One region of the Pectobacterium aroidearum genome, then DNA from elsewhere that is predicted to be linked to it. Evidence: predicted binding sites of a transcription regulator. Region 1 holds the regulator's gene; the other holds the start of a gene.

Region 1 (6,607 bases):
TGATGCCAACACTCCGGCGACGCGAAAATGGCGGTCATAGAAGTTATTTTTTGCACAGCCATATTGGGTGCTAAGTAAAACGTTTATAGCGTAAAAAGACAAGCAGAGATCCAAAAACCAGAGTATCTGGCCTAACTATGCCAAAAAATAAGAATATAAATTGGTTTATCTCGTTTTGCATAACACATGATTTGCGCATTTATCGATATTTCATTGCAATAAAACTGACAAAAATCGGGATAAAATGCGTTGTTCGATCATAAAAAAAACATATTTCACAGAACACCGCGGGTAGAGAGCAGAAGAATGAGCACAAAAAAGGCCGGATCGAATGATCCGGCCTTTGTTTATCCATTACCGTGATACGGTTATTTCACTGAGTGTCACCACACGCGATTGGCAATATCTACGACAAGCTTCAGCTTATTCCACTGCTGCTCTTCCGTCAGGCTATTGCCCTCTTCCGTTGAAGCAAAACCACACTGCGGGCTCAGGCAAATCTGGCTGAGATTGACATATTTTGCCGCTTCCGCGATACGCGCCTGCACCACCTCAGCATCTTCCAGCTCACCGTTCTTCGTGGTAATCAGCCCCAGAACGACCTGCTGGTGGCCCGGCTTCACAAAGCGCAGTGGCTCGAATCCACCCGCTCTCTCGGTATCGTATTCCAGGAAGAAGGCATCGACATTGACTTCGCCAAACAGAATTTCTGCCACAGGCTCATAGCCGCCTTCAGAAATCCAGGTCGAACGGAAGTTACCGCGGCAGACGTGTAAACCGATCACCAGATCCGCAGGCTTATCTGCCAGCGCTTTGTTCAACACGTCGGCGTATGTCCGCGCCAGCTGTGCCGGATCTTCACCACGTTCACGGATCTGGCGTTTTTGATCGTCAGAACACAGGTAGGCCCACACGGTGTCATCCAGTTGCAGGAAGCGGCAACCTGCGTCATAAAATGCATGAATCGCATCGCGCCAGGTTTGCGCCAGATCGTCGAAGTAGTCGGCCAGATCGGGATAAACCGTCGCATCAATCGCTTTACGTCCGCCGCGGAAATGCATCACGCTGGGGCTAGGAATCGTCATTTTAGCGACCGCATCGCCAGAAATGCTGTTCAGGTAGCGGAAATGATCGAGCATCGGATGCTGAGGGTTGAAACTCACTTTATCTACGACGCGAATCGCATGAGATTTCGTCTGAATACCGTTGAATTGAATACCGTGATCGGCTTCGTAGCGCTCTACGCCGTGCAAATCAGCAAAAAAGTCGAAATGCCACCAGGCACGACGCAGCTCACCATCAGTCACAATCTGCAAACCCGCTTCGCGCTGCTTTTCTACCACTCGCAGGATTTCACGATCTTCAATGTTGCGCAGCGCGATATCATCAATCTCGCCCGCTTGATGTTGAAGACGCGCCTGTTTGATGGCATCGGGACGCAAGAAACTGCCGACGATATCGGCACGGAAAGGGGATAAGGTGTTCGCCATGTGTCGCTCCTGACATGTTGCCAGCGTGGCTCCTCATAGAAGAAGCGAGCTGGCAGATAGTTTCAATATGAAATATTTACCCAGAGGGATAGTTACATTTAATCTTATTTAGCCATCTGGACGTCTAAATTTAAAACTATCCTGTCACGTGACAATCCACAGGGCAATGGAAGAATTTTCACATTACATGAAGAAAATTCATATAACGTGAAACATCGCCAATTCGTGGGTAAGAAATATTACTCTGGCAGGCCAATCAGCTGACGCGCCTGACGACGCGTTTCTTCCGGCAACGGTAAATAACCATCCTGATTCACCAGCGACTGCCCCGTTTCGGACAGCACACGATCTAAAAATGCCGCCGTCAGCGCTTCCAATGGTTGGCTGGGCGCTTTGTTCACATAGATGTAAAGGTAACGGGTGTAGGGGTATAAACCGCTGCGGATATTTTCAGTCGAGGGGTAAATGTAGTCGGTCCCTTGCGCGGCTAGCGGCAGCATTCTCACGCCGCTGGTACGAAAGCCTACGCTGGCATAGCCTATGGCATCAGTTGACGCAGCAACCGCCTGTACAACGGATGCCGAACCGGGTAGTTCATTGACTTGAGGAAGGAAGTCACCCCGGCATAGCGCCTTTTGCTTAAAGAACCCATAGGTTCCTGACGCAGAATTCCGCCCATAGCGCAGTAGCGTGCGTTTTTCCCAACTGCCCTGCAGGCCAAGATCGCCCCACTGTTTTATCGGCTGGTGGTTACCGCAGCGCTGCGTAATCGAAAAAATAGCGTCCAACTGCGACAAGTTCAGCCCAAGCAGTGGGTTATCCTGATTGACCAGCACGACCAGCGCATCCATCGCGACAGGCACCGCCAGCGGCGGATAGCCGTAGTGCTGGACGAACGCCTCTATTTCGCTGGCCTTCATCGCCCTGCTCATCGGCCCAAGCTGCGCGGCGCCCGATGCCAGAGACGTCGGCGCAGAGGATGAGCCGGCGGCCTGAATCTGTAAATTCACGTTCGGGTAATGCTGGTTGAAATCCGCCGCCCAAAAGGCCATCAGGTTAGCCAGCGTATCCGATCCCGCGCTGGAGAGGTTGCCTGCCAGCATCTGGCGAGGCTGCGCAGCGCAAAACGCGCTGAACAGCAGTAAAAAAGCGCCCGCAATACGAGTGGCGGATGTCATGGGTAGCGTTTTCCGTCAGGCCGAAGGTTTCACCGTATTTTCAGCCAGAGAGCCAGGGACAATCAACCGATTCGGCAACGTAAAGACAAAACGCGAGCCCAAACCATCTTCACTCATGATTTCCAGACGGGAATCGTGGTGGCTGAGCGCATGCTTAACGATCGCCAGCCCCAGGCCACTGCCGCCCGTCTGTCGTGAACGCGCCTTATCGACCCGATAAAAGCGCTCAGTCAGGCGCGGCAAATGCTCGGCCGCAATGCCCGGCCCGTTATCGCTGACCTGAAATTGCGCCCCCTGCGGGATCTTCTGCCAGCAGACTTCGATACGCGTTCCCGCTGGCGTATGGTTGATCGCGTTATACACCAGATTGGATACCGCGCTGCGCAGCTGTTCTTCATTACCAAACACGCGAAGATTTTCGTTCACACGAAAGACGATCTCATGGCGCCCCTGACTCAGGGTCTGCGCTTCACGCTGCAACACACGCAGCATCAATGGAATATCGACTTTTTCATTCAAATCGATCGCCGTCGCCGCTTCAATACGGGACAAGGTCAGCAGTTGTTTGACCAGCCCGTCCATACGCCGGGTCTGTTCCTGCATGGTATTCAGCGCTTTTCCGCGCAGCGCCGCATCCAACGTTTCTTCCTGCATCATTTCCAGATAGCCCTGCAACACCGTCAGCGGCGTACGCAGTTCATGGCTCACATTGGCAAAGAAGTTACGTCTGGCGCCTTCGAGCTGGTGCATCTGCGTAATATCACGCACGACCATCAATAGCTGCCCTTCGGAATAAGGCATCACGCGGAATTCAACATGGTGGGAATTATTCAGCTGCAACGTGAGAGGACGGCTAAAATCTTGCCCTTTCATGTAATTCGTGAATTCGGGGTAACGTAGTAAGTTGAGGATATTCTGACCGTTATCCTCCGGCCAGCGGAAATTGAGCAAGTGCTGCGCAAGATGGTTACACCAGAAGATGGTTCCTTCTTCGGTGGTGATCACCACCGCATCCGGCAAGGATTCAGCCCCGCTGCGAAAGCGTTTGATCAGGAGCGCCAGTTCACGGCGTCGGCGCCGGTTACGCAGTTGCATCTGGTAAAGCCCGTAAAACAGCGGCTCCCAGCTCCAACGACCGGGCGGTGGCGTCATGCTGCGGTCAACCCACAGCCAATAAGAAAGTTTCAGCTGGTTATAAAAATTCCAGCAGAGTAAGCCTAATACGGCGACCAGCAGAAACCAGGGCAGATAGCCAAAAATCAGCCCCAGTAACAACGCGGGCAAACAAAAAAAAGCCAGCTCCAATGCCAGCCTTTTCCAGGATAAACGTTCTAGCACGTTAATATTTCTCCGGTTACGATCACCTCAGTAACGCGTTGAAAAACGGTAGCCCGTTCCCCGAACGGTTTGCACCATTTTATCATGTCCGCTGGTTTCCAGCGCTTTACGCAGTCGACGAATATGGACGTCGACAGTACGATCCTCAACATAAACGTTAGTGCCCCAAACGTGATTCAGCAACTGTTCCCGGCTATAAACACGTTCAGGATGCGTCATAAAGAAATGCAGCAGTTTAAATTCCGTCGGCCCCATATCCAGCGCATGTTCTTCCGTCGTCACGCGATGGGAAGAAGGATCAAGGCTCAGGCCACGCATTTCAATGACTTCTTCCACCGCCATCGGTGAAATACGGCGCATCACGGCTTTGATTCGCGCCACTAATTCTTTGGGTGAAAACGGCTTGGTAATGTAATCATCCGCGCCCACTTCAAGGCCGCGTACACGGTCTTCTTCTTCACCGCGTGCGGTCAACATCATCACCGGAATATCACGCGTCAGTGCCTCACGCTTCATATGCTTGATGAATTGCAGGCCCGAACCTCCTGGCAGCATCCAGTCCAATAACACCAGTTCTGGGAACGGCTCCGACAGTTGCGTGACCGCACTGTCATAATCTTCGGCTTCAACTGGCTGATAACCATTTTGTTCCAGTACAAAGCAGACCATTTCACGAATTGGTGCTTCATCTTCCACGACTAATATGCGTTTTGCCATTGTTAATCCTGTCGTTAATCATCGTCGCTGTTAGCAAGCGAAAGGCATTATGCGTCAGTTTTATGACAGATTTATGAAAAACACACGGCCCTCTGCGCGCAATGTTACAACGCATACATCCGATTTTTCGAGCCGCTTTCCAAACTCAGGATTCCAACGCGACAGCCGACATCCCGGCTATATATAATCATCGCATTACGATGACAGAGCACCCTTCCCTATAATGACAACGTCATCCACCGCCACGCGGCATGAATATCGAGAGAACACGATGCGCATTATCCACACCGCCGATTGGCATTTAGGACAATATTTTTATACCAAAAGCCGCGCGGCTGAACATCAGGCTTTTCTTCACTGGCTCATCGCTCAGGTGGAGCAGCATCAGGTCGATGCCATTATCGTCGCAGGCGATATTTTTGATAACGGTTCTCCCCCGAGCTATGCCCGGGAAATGTATTATAGCTTCGTAGTAGAACTACAGCGTACAGGCTGCCAGCTCATCATTCTCGGTGGAAACCATGATTCCGTCGCGATGTTAAATGAATCCCGTGATTTGCTGGCCTGCCTGAACACGCGCGTGATTGCCTGCGCCAGCGACGATCCCGCCCAACAGGTGCTCCTGCTGGAAAACCGCCAGCAGCAGCCCGGCGCCCTGCTCTGTGCCATTCCCTTTTTACGCCCGCGCGATGTATTGACCAGCAAAGCCGGACAGTCCGGTGATGAAAAACAGCTGGCGCTACAGGAAGCCATTACGGCGCACTACCAGCAGTGTTACAAACTGGCTTGCCAAAAGCGCGATGAACTCGGCCTGCCGCTGCCGATTATTGCCACCGGGCACCTGACGACAATTGGTGCCACCGCCTCCGAATCCGTGCGCGATATCTATATTGGTACGCTCGATGCGTTCCCTGCTCAGGCTTTTCCCCCTGCGGATTATATCGCGCTCGGCCATATTCATCGCCCGCAGCGCGTGACTCAAAGTGAGCATATCCGCTACAGCGGTTCGCCTATTCCGCTAAGTTTTGACGAACTCAACAGTGAGAAATCTGTTTGTCTGGTCAGTTTTACACCAGACGCGTCACCGCCAATTCCCCCGCAGATAAATACGCTGCCTATTCCCATCACCCAACCGATGCAGCTGATTAAAGGCAGTCTGAGTGACATTGAACGACAGCTGTCCGCGTTCCAGCACTATCAGGGTGACAAGCCCGTGTGGCTGGATATCGAAATCAGCACACAGGATTATCTCAGCGACATGCAGAAGCGCATTCAGGCGATGACCGAGAACCTGCCCGTTGAGGTGCTTCTGCTACGCCGCACGCGTGAGCAACGTTTACAGGCGATGACCCGGCAAGATAAAGAAACGCTGAACGAGCTCAGCGTGTATGACGTTTTTGAACGTCGTCTGGCAACGGAGACAGACATGGAAGAAGGCCGCCAGCAGCGGGTTCGCACCCTGTTTAATCAGGTTATTGATGAACTGGAAAATAGCGAGACTGCCAAATGAAAATCCTCAGTCTGCGTTTAAAGAACCTCAACGCGCTGAAAGGCGAATGGAAGATCGACTTCACGCAGGAGCCCTTTTCCAGCAACGGCTTATTTGCGATTACCGGCCCCACCGGCGCGGGAAAAACCACGCTGCTGGATGCCATCTGTCTGGCGCTGTACCACAGAACACCTCGTCTGGAGGTTATTTCCAGCACCCAGAATGATCTGATGACACGTAACACAGCGGAGTGTCTCGCCGAGGTCGAATTCGAGGTGAAAGGCGTGGGATACCGCGCCTTCTGGAGCCAACGTCGGGCAAGAAATGCCTCTGACGGCAACTTACAGTCTCCCAAGGCCGAACTCGCGCTCATTGAAGATGGCAAAATTCTATGT
Region 2 (6,607 bases), 1.0 Mb from region 1:
TAAACAGGACTTGTTTATTATCCGGCGTGAAAGAAGGATGTGGGTGAGTTACCTGACGGTCCCCTTCCAATACTTCCCATGATGTATTGTGCTGTGCAATACGGTGTTCTTTGCCGGTTTTCAGGTTGAAAACATACAGGAACGGATCGTTCTCGATTTTGTAGCCGCCATCGTCCTGTACGTCTACTGGTGCATCGGAACCGTCACCCACCAACAGCGTGCCATCATAGTTACTCATCAGGTGAGAACACGGTGGCATGACACGCAGTTGACGATCTTCCAGCGTAACCGGATCAATGCTGCGGATATAGCGATTGCTATCGTCTTTAAGGTAAGAGACATAGATCATCGCGGAACCATCTGGTACCCAGAATTCGTGGGTGCAGCTTTCGCCTTCAGCATGCTCTTTCACTTTACGCATGTTGGTGCCATCTTCGTTGATGAACCACATACGGGCATCAACCAAGTCATGCGGGCCTTCGTGGCAGAAAGCAACCGTGTTGTCATCACCCGGACGGTAGATTGGGTGACCCAGCCACTGATTTTCCTGAAGGATAGTCTGCGCTTCGCCTGTGACCAAATCGACACGAATCAGGCGGCAGCAAGGATTAGTGAAGTAGAATTCCTGGAATTTTTTCCAATCGGTCAGTGGTTTCCAGTCTTCTTTTTTGATCTCAATACCGACCATTTTGGTGCAATCGGAGTTGGCAACCCAGGTACCGTAGCCGACCCAATCGTCAGGCACCTGATAAATTGTTTTCTCTTCCAGCGTAGCCAGATCGACACGCATCAGATTACGGGTATTTTTAACGTAATACAGCGCATCGTCATTCGGAGACAGGAAACCACCGAAGGTGTTGTCGCCTTTACCTTCTGTCAACTGCGTAGCGCTCTGCTCTTTTAAATCCAGCAGATAGTAGTTCCACGGGCCGTCAAACGCAGCACCAAACAGCAGCTTACTGCCGTCGTTGAAGAAACACTTCTGGTAGAAATAATTGCGATGGCAGATAACATCGGGCGGGGTTAAACGCACAACTTCGGTGCCGGTTGCTGAATCCTGGTAGGTATGGAACGTTAGGGGGATCTTGTTACCTTTGGCCATCCGTAAATCCTTAGAACTTGTCATGAAGAATCTGACGCCACACGCAGATACTCTTCGACAACCTGACATTCCGAACGCCAGACAAACGGGTTACCCCGACATCGGTTGTTCAAAAATCAGGCCACCAATCTCACGCGAGACGCCTGTTATATCGGCATTATAGAAACAATGTTTCATTTTTCCGTGATCGTGGTTTTATTTTATAAAACATTCTTTCTCTTTTCACCACCTGTTTCAGATCTAATGAAAACACATGGAGAGAGAAAGCACAGGTTGGCTGAATCAATAAACGCAGAAATAACAAAGGCCCGAATGGGCCTTTGGGAAGAGAATATCGTGAATTACTTCAGGTAATCACCGGAGCGCAGCGCTTCAATGCGCTTATCCAACGGCGGGTGAGACATAAACAGTTCGCTGAAGGATTTTGATTTACCGTTGATACAGAAAGCCATCATGCTGCTTTCCTCTTGCGGTTCATAACTGGTCTTCAGGCGCTGCAGTGCAGCGATCATTTTCTCACGCCCCACCAGCTTGGCGGAACCCGCATCTGCATGGAATTCACGGTAGCGTGAGAACCACATGGTAATAATGCTGGCAAGAATACCAAACACCAGTTCCAGCACGGTTGCGACAGCAAAATAAACCAGCGGGTTGCCGTTACTGCTTTCACCTTCATCACGGTTGCCGGACAGGAAACCGGAAACGACCTGAGCGATCAGACGAGAAACGAAGATAACGAAGGTGTTCACTATCCCCTGAACCAACGTCATGGTCACCATGTCGCCATTTGCGATGTGGCTGATTTCATGCGCGATAACAGCTTCTGCTTCGTCACGGCTCATGTTTTGCAACAAACCGGTACTGACTGCCACCAGCGATGCATCGCGGCGGGCGCCCGTCGCAAACGCATTGATGTCCGGCGCGTGGTAGATTGCCACTTGCGGCATCGCGATCCCTGCCTGCTGTGACTGTGTACGAACGGTTTCCACCAGCCAACGTTCAGTTTCGTTACGTGGTTGTTCAATGACTTCACCGCCAACGGACCGTAACGCCATCCATTTAGACATCAGCAGTGAAACAAACGCACCGCCAAAGCCAAACAGCCCAGCCATAATCATTAAGCCCTGGACACTGCTGGACTGAATTCCCGTCAGGCTGAGTACCAGCCCGAAAACCAACATCACCGCCAGGTTGGTGATCAGGAAAAGCGCAATACGCATCATAAAGGTCTGATTTCCTCTCGCAGAAAAATAAAGTTTGCAACACCTACATCGTATGGGTTGCCGTGGCATTTTCAAGCATTCTTAACTTTTCAGTTACTAAATCCACATAACTTTACATTTTTCAAAAGGAAAGCAGCGTCCTGCCTGCTGTTAATCCTGCGGCAAATCAGCGCGACAGCGCCGATCGAAAATCAATAAACGCATCAGCGTGATCGACCTGAATTGCCCCCACCCCGGCGTGAATCAATGCTCCCCATACGGCTTCAGGATCCGCTAAGGCGCGCGTATCGCTATAGTCGAGAGAATGCGAGCAATCCAGCGTGTTCACCCAAATCCTCACCCCAAGCCGTTGAAACTCGGCATACGCTTCGATCACTGCATCAATATGATCAAAATTGGCTTCCACAATAGCGACGCCAATGTCATCAACCTGCCGCAGAATGCCGGCAGTTTCTCCCCGCTTGAGGTGGATCATCGGCATATAGGGTATCTGGGTATCCCGCGACGGTGATGCAATGGGAAAAGAGGCAGATGCAAGATCAACCGGACTTTTCATGATCACGCCAGAACTCAAGCCTTTATCGCGAATATCGCGGGCAATCACATCAAATTCTCGCGCATGTTTAACATCCACGTTGATGACAACCCGTCCTCGCGCCTCTTCGAGAACTTCATATAACAGCGGCACCTTTTCGTCACTCAATGGCCATGCCAAATCGCCGTCGCTCCCGCGCAGACGCGCTCGACGAATTTCTGCTAGCGTCATCTGACTAACGCGACCGCGCATATCGCTCGTGCGATCGAGCGTGTCATCATGAATCACCACAACGTGGCTATCTGCCGTCAATTGCGCATCAATCTCTACGATATCAACGCCCAGACGAATCGCCTCGCGTAGCGCTGCCAGCGAATTTTCCGGTGCCGATGCCCAAACGCCGCGATGTGCGACGGCCAGAACTGTCGCATTTTGCGCCGCGATGACACTCTGAGTCATACCTTTATTTTGCTTTGTCATCAGTCGAAAGCTCCAAATAAACGGGGAATATCACGAATGACGGGAAACCGACTGCGCGAAATGCTGCAACAGGAGATCGCCCCGCGAAACCACATTGTCCAGCGCCTGTTGTGGCGTTTCCTGTTCTGCCCATACTTTCTCCAGCTCTTCATCCATGATGGTGCGAATTTGCGGCATATTGCCCAAGCGGAACCCGCGCGTATAAGGCAGTGGCGGTTTATTGGTAAGCTGTTTCATAGCAACATCGCTGCCGGGGTATCTGACATAAAACCCCTGCTCGCGCGTGAGTTCGTAAGCGGGTTGTGTCACTGGCAGATAGCCCGTCATCTGATGCCATTCGGCCGCATTTTCCGGCAGCGTCAGGAAATGCAGGAATTCAGCAATACCTTGATAATGCGAGGTCGCTTTCCCTTTCATGACCCAAAGGCTTGCTCCGCCGATAAACGTATTCTGTGGCGCGCCTTTAACTTCTTCGCTGTAGGGCAGCATGCCTACACCGTAGTGAAATTTGGCATAGTTCTGAATCTTGCGTAGCCCGCCCGATGAGGTGGTCAAGATGCCGCAGTCGCCGTTATAAAAGCGCGCAGTGCCCTCATCATTGCGGCCGAAATAGCTGAATTCGTTCTTTTTCATCATCTCCGCAAGCTGGGTAATGTGTGCGACCTGTAACGGACCGTTCACCAACAGATGCGCATCGACACCGTCGAAACCATTGTTTTTCGTCGCGATCGGCAGCCCGTTCCACACACTAAACGCTTCCAGTAATATCCAGCCCTGCTGCCCCGCATTCGTGTAGCCGCACGTCATCCCACTCTGACGCAATCGCGCCGCATCGTACTCCAGCTCATTCCAGGTTCGCGGTGGCTTATCAGGATCGAGCCCAGCCTTAATAAACGCATCTTTGTTGTAGTAAAGAACGGGCGTTGAACTGTTAAACGGCTGGGAAATCAGATGTCCGGTCTGGCTGTCGCTGTAAAACAGCGCCACTGCGGGCAGAAAGGCTTTTTCGTCATTATCGATACCCACCTGTTTGAACAGGTCGAACACCGGGATAATCGCCCCGCTGTGTATCATATTCGGCGTACCAACATCATAAACCTGCAAAATATCCGGGGCGTTACCGGTGCGATAAGCGGCAATACCCGCGGCCAGCGTCTGTTCATAGCTGCCCTTATAGATGGGTTCAACATGGTACAGGGTCTGAGATTCGTTAAATCGGTTGACCAACCGTATCAATTCCGTGTTCAGGTTGCTGTCCATGCCATGCCAAAACGTCAGTTCAACGGCTGCCTTGGCAGACAGCGGGACGAGCAAGACCATATTTAACAGCATCAGAAAAACGGACGTGAACCTAAACCGAATCGTCATGATGTTTTCTCCGGTACTCTTTGTTTTTAGGAAAAAATCTCTGCTTTTATGAAAGTGTCGTTTTGGAAAATGTGTTTTAGGAAAACGCGGCACTGATAACGACGCTAGGATTTACCTGTGACATGGAGATGACTGGGGAAGTGGTGAACTGTATCGCGATATTTCAGCAAGTAAGAGAGGGCTATGACAGGACAATCTTGTGGCGAGCAGAACGTCGTCTGCCCGCCACGATATGCAATTAACTTTGTGCGTGTGCCATATCCGCACGTAGTGAAGTGCTGACCGATTGATGTTTAGGTGGTTTGACCCACAAGGTAATCAGCAGAGAAACGACAGACATAATGATGATTGCCATAAATGTAGCCTGGAAGCCCCCTAGCTGAGCGGCGATAAACGAGCCAGACAACGCGCCAATGCCGAATCCCTGATAAATGACGCCGTAGTTTTTACTGTGATTTTTCAGGCCAAAGAAGTCGCCGACAATCGCAGGGAATACCGTAATATTGCCACCAAAGCAGAAAGCAATCGCGCTGACACAGATAAAGAACAGCACCGGATTCAGCGGCAGGAATGTCATCACGGAGACCGCGAGAATCGTCACGAACAGCGTAAAACTGATTACCCGCATACGCCCGACACTGTCAGAAAGCGCGCCAAGTACAATACGTCCCACGGTATTAAAAATTGCAATCGCCGACACGGCATTCGCCGCCATCGCCATATCCATTCCGGCCATTTGTACACCGATATCTTTTACAATACCGATCAAATACAGGCCACTCATGCATGCGGTGAAGAAGATAATAAACAGCAAATACGATTCTTTCGTTGCCAACATTTCAGCCAGTGAGAAATCACGTGTCTGTCCCTGAACCGCAGTCTGTTGAACCGGAACCGCAGCAGGCTCTTTCAGCAGTGAGCTGCCGACCAGAATCATCGCCATGACGATAACGCCCCAGTAGAAAAAGGCTTCCGACACACCGACTTCCGCAATCAAAAAGCTGTTTACGTATTTGAACAGCAGGCTTCCGGTACCAAATGCGCCAACAGAAATCCCCGCGATTAATCCTTTGCGATTAGGGAACCATTTGATCAGGTTGGACAGCGTCGTGATGTAAGCCGTACCGTCAGCAAAACCAACAACCACGCCCATTAGCAGGTAAATCAGCGTCAGCGACGGGCTCACCGCACTCGCCATCAGCCCTGCCCCGAGCGCAATACCAGCAACCATGGTCAAACGACGCAGACCAATACGCTCCTGAAACTTACCGGCAAATAGCGTGGCAAATGCCAGACAGAAACTGGTGATGGAAAACGTTGTTGCTACTGAACTCAGCGTCCAGCCAAATTTGTCCACCAGCGGCTGATTGAACAAACTCCAGGTGTAAATCGTGCCAAGTCCCATTTGGGTGATAATGGTCCCGAGGACAATCAATCCCCGATTAGCAGGTTTGGTATTCATGGGTTTTCCCCTACATCAAAAAGTGGTCCGATTCACTCGGTACGCTAAAAAATATAAGCTGATGTGGAGACGGAAAAATCTATCAAGACACTGTCAGCTTATGGGCTGAAGCCAGTATACAAGCGGGCTGACAGTGGTTGATCGAATGGGGAATGAGATGCCTGAAACGCGGAATGAAATGCCTTTAAAGACGCATCAATGACCTGAATGCCTTTATCTTGCTCCGGCTTACCGGCACTTCAAAATCCAGATCGTTCAATCGCAGGATATAAGTGTTGTTAAACCACGGCACAATTTCACGGATTTTCGTCAGGTTGACGCAGTAAGAACGGTGGCAGCGGAAGAAGTACTCTTCCGGTAAACGGCTACAGAATTCCGTAATATTCATCGGCATGATGAATTCCTCACGTCGGGTATAAACCAGCGTGACCTTTTCC

Evidence for each region. Region 1 encodes PhoB, which activates phosphate uptake and scavenging genes when phosphate is short. Its sites were predicted from a motif close to CTGTCATAAAACTGNCNNAT; they were not measured.
Region 2: ugpB (sn-glycerol-3-phosphate ABC transporter substrate-binding protein UgpB) is a predicted target of PhoB. The motif match lies at 4,752-4,771, and genes of this name have one in related genera.

The regions. Positions count from the first base shown of each region.
Region 1 covers NZ_CP166097.1:3,879,593-3,886,199, forward strand. Annotated here, with positions in the region: gene AB8809_RS17620 (cobalamin-independent methionine synthase II family protein) at 384-1,490, opposite strand; gene AB8809_RS17625 (phosphate ABC transporter substrate-binding protein) at 1,730-2,668, opposite strand; gene phoR (phosphate regulon sensor histidine kinase PhoR) at 2,684-4,006, opposite strand; gene phoB (phosphate response regulator transcription factor PhoB) at 4,034-4,723, opposite strand; gene sbcD (exonuclease subunit SbcD) at 4,995-6,233, shown strand; gene AB8809_RS17645 (AAA family ATPase) at 6,230-6,607, shown strand, end outside.
Region 2 covers NZ_CP166097.1:2,873,028-2,879,634, forward strand. Annotated here, with positions in the region: gene ogl (oligogalacturonate lyase) at 1-1,102, opposite strand, end outside; gene htpX (protease HtpX) at 1,444-2,325, opposite strand; gene AB8809_RS13205 (glycerophosphodiester phosphodiesterase family protein) at 2,492-3,340, opposite strand; gene ugpB (sn-glycerol-3-phosphate ABC transporter substrate-binding protein UgpB) at 3,371-4,708, opposite strand; gene AB8809_RS13215 (OFA family MFS transporter) at 4,947-6,170, opposite strand; gene AB8809_RS13220 (LytTR family DNA-binding domain-containing protein) at 6,355-6,607, opposite strand, start outside.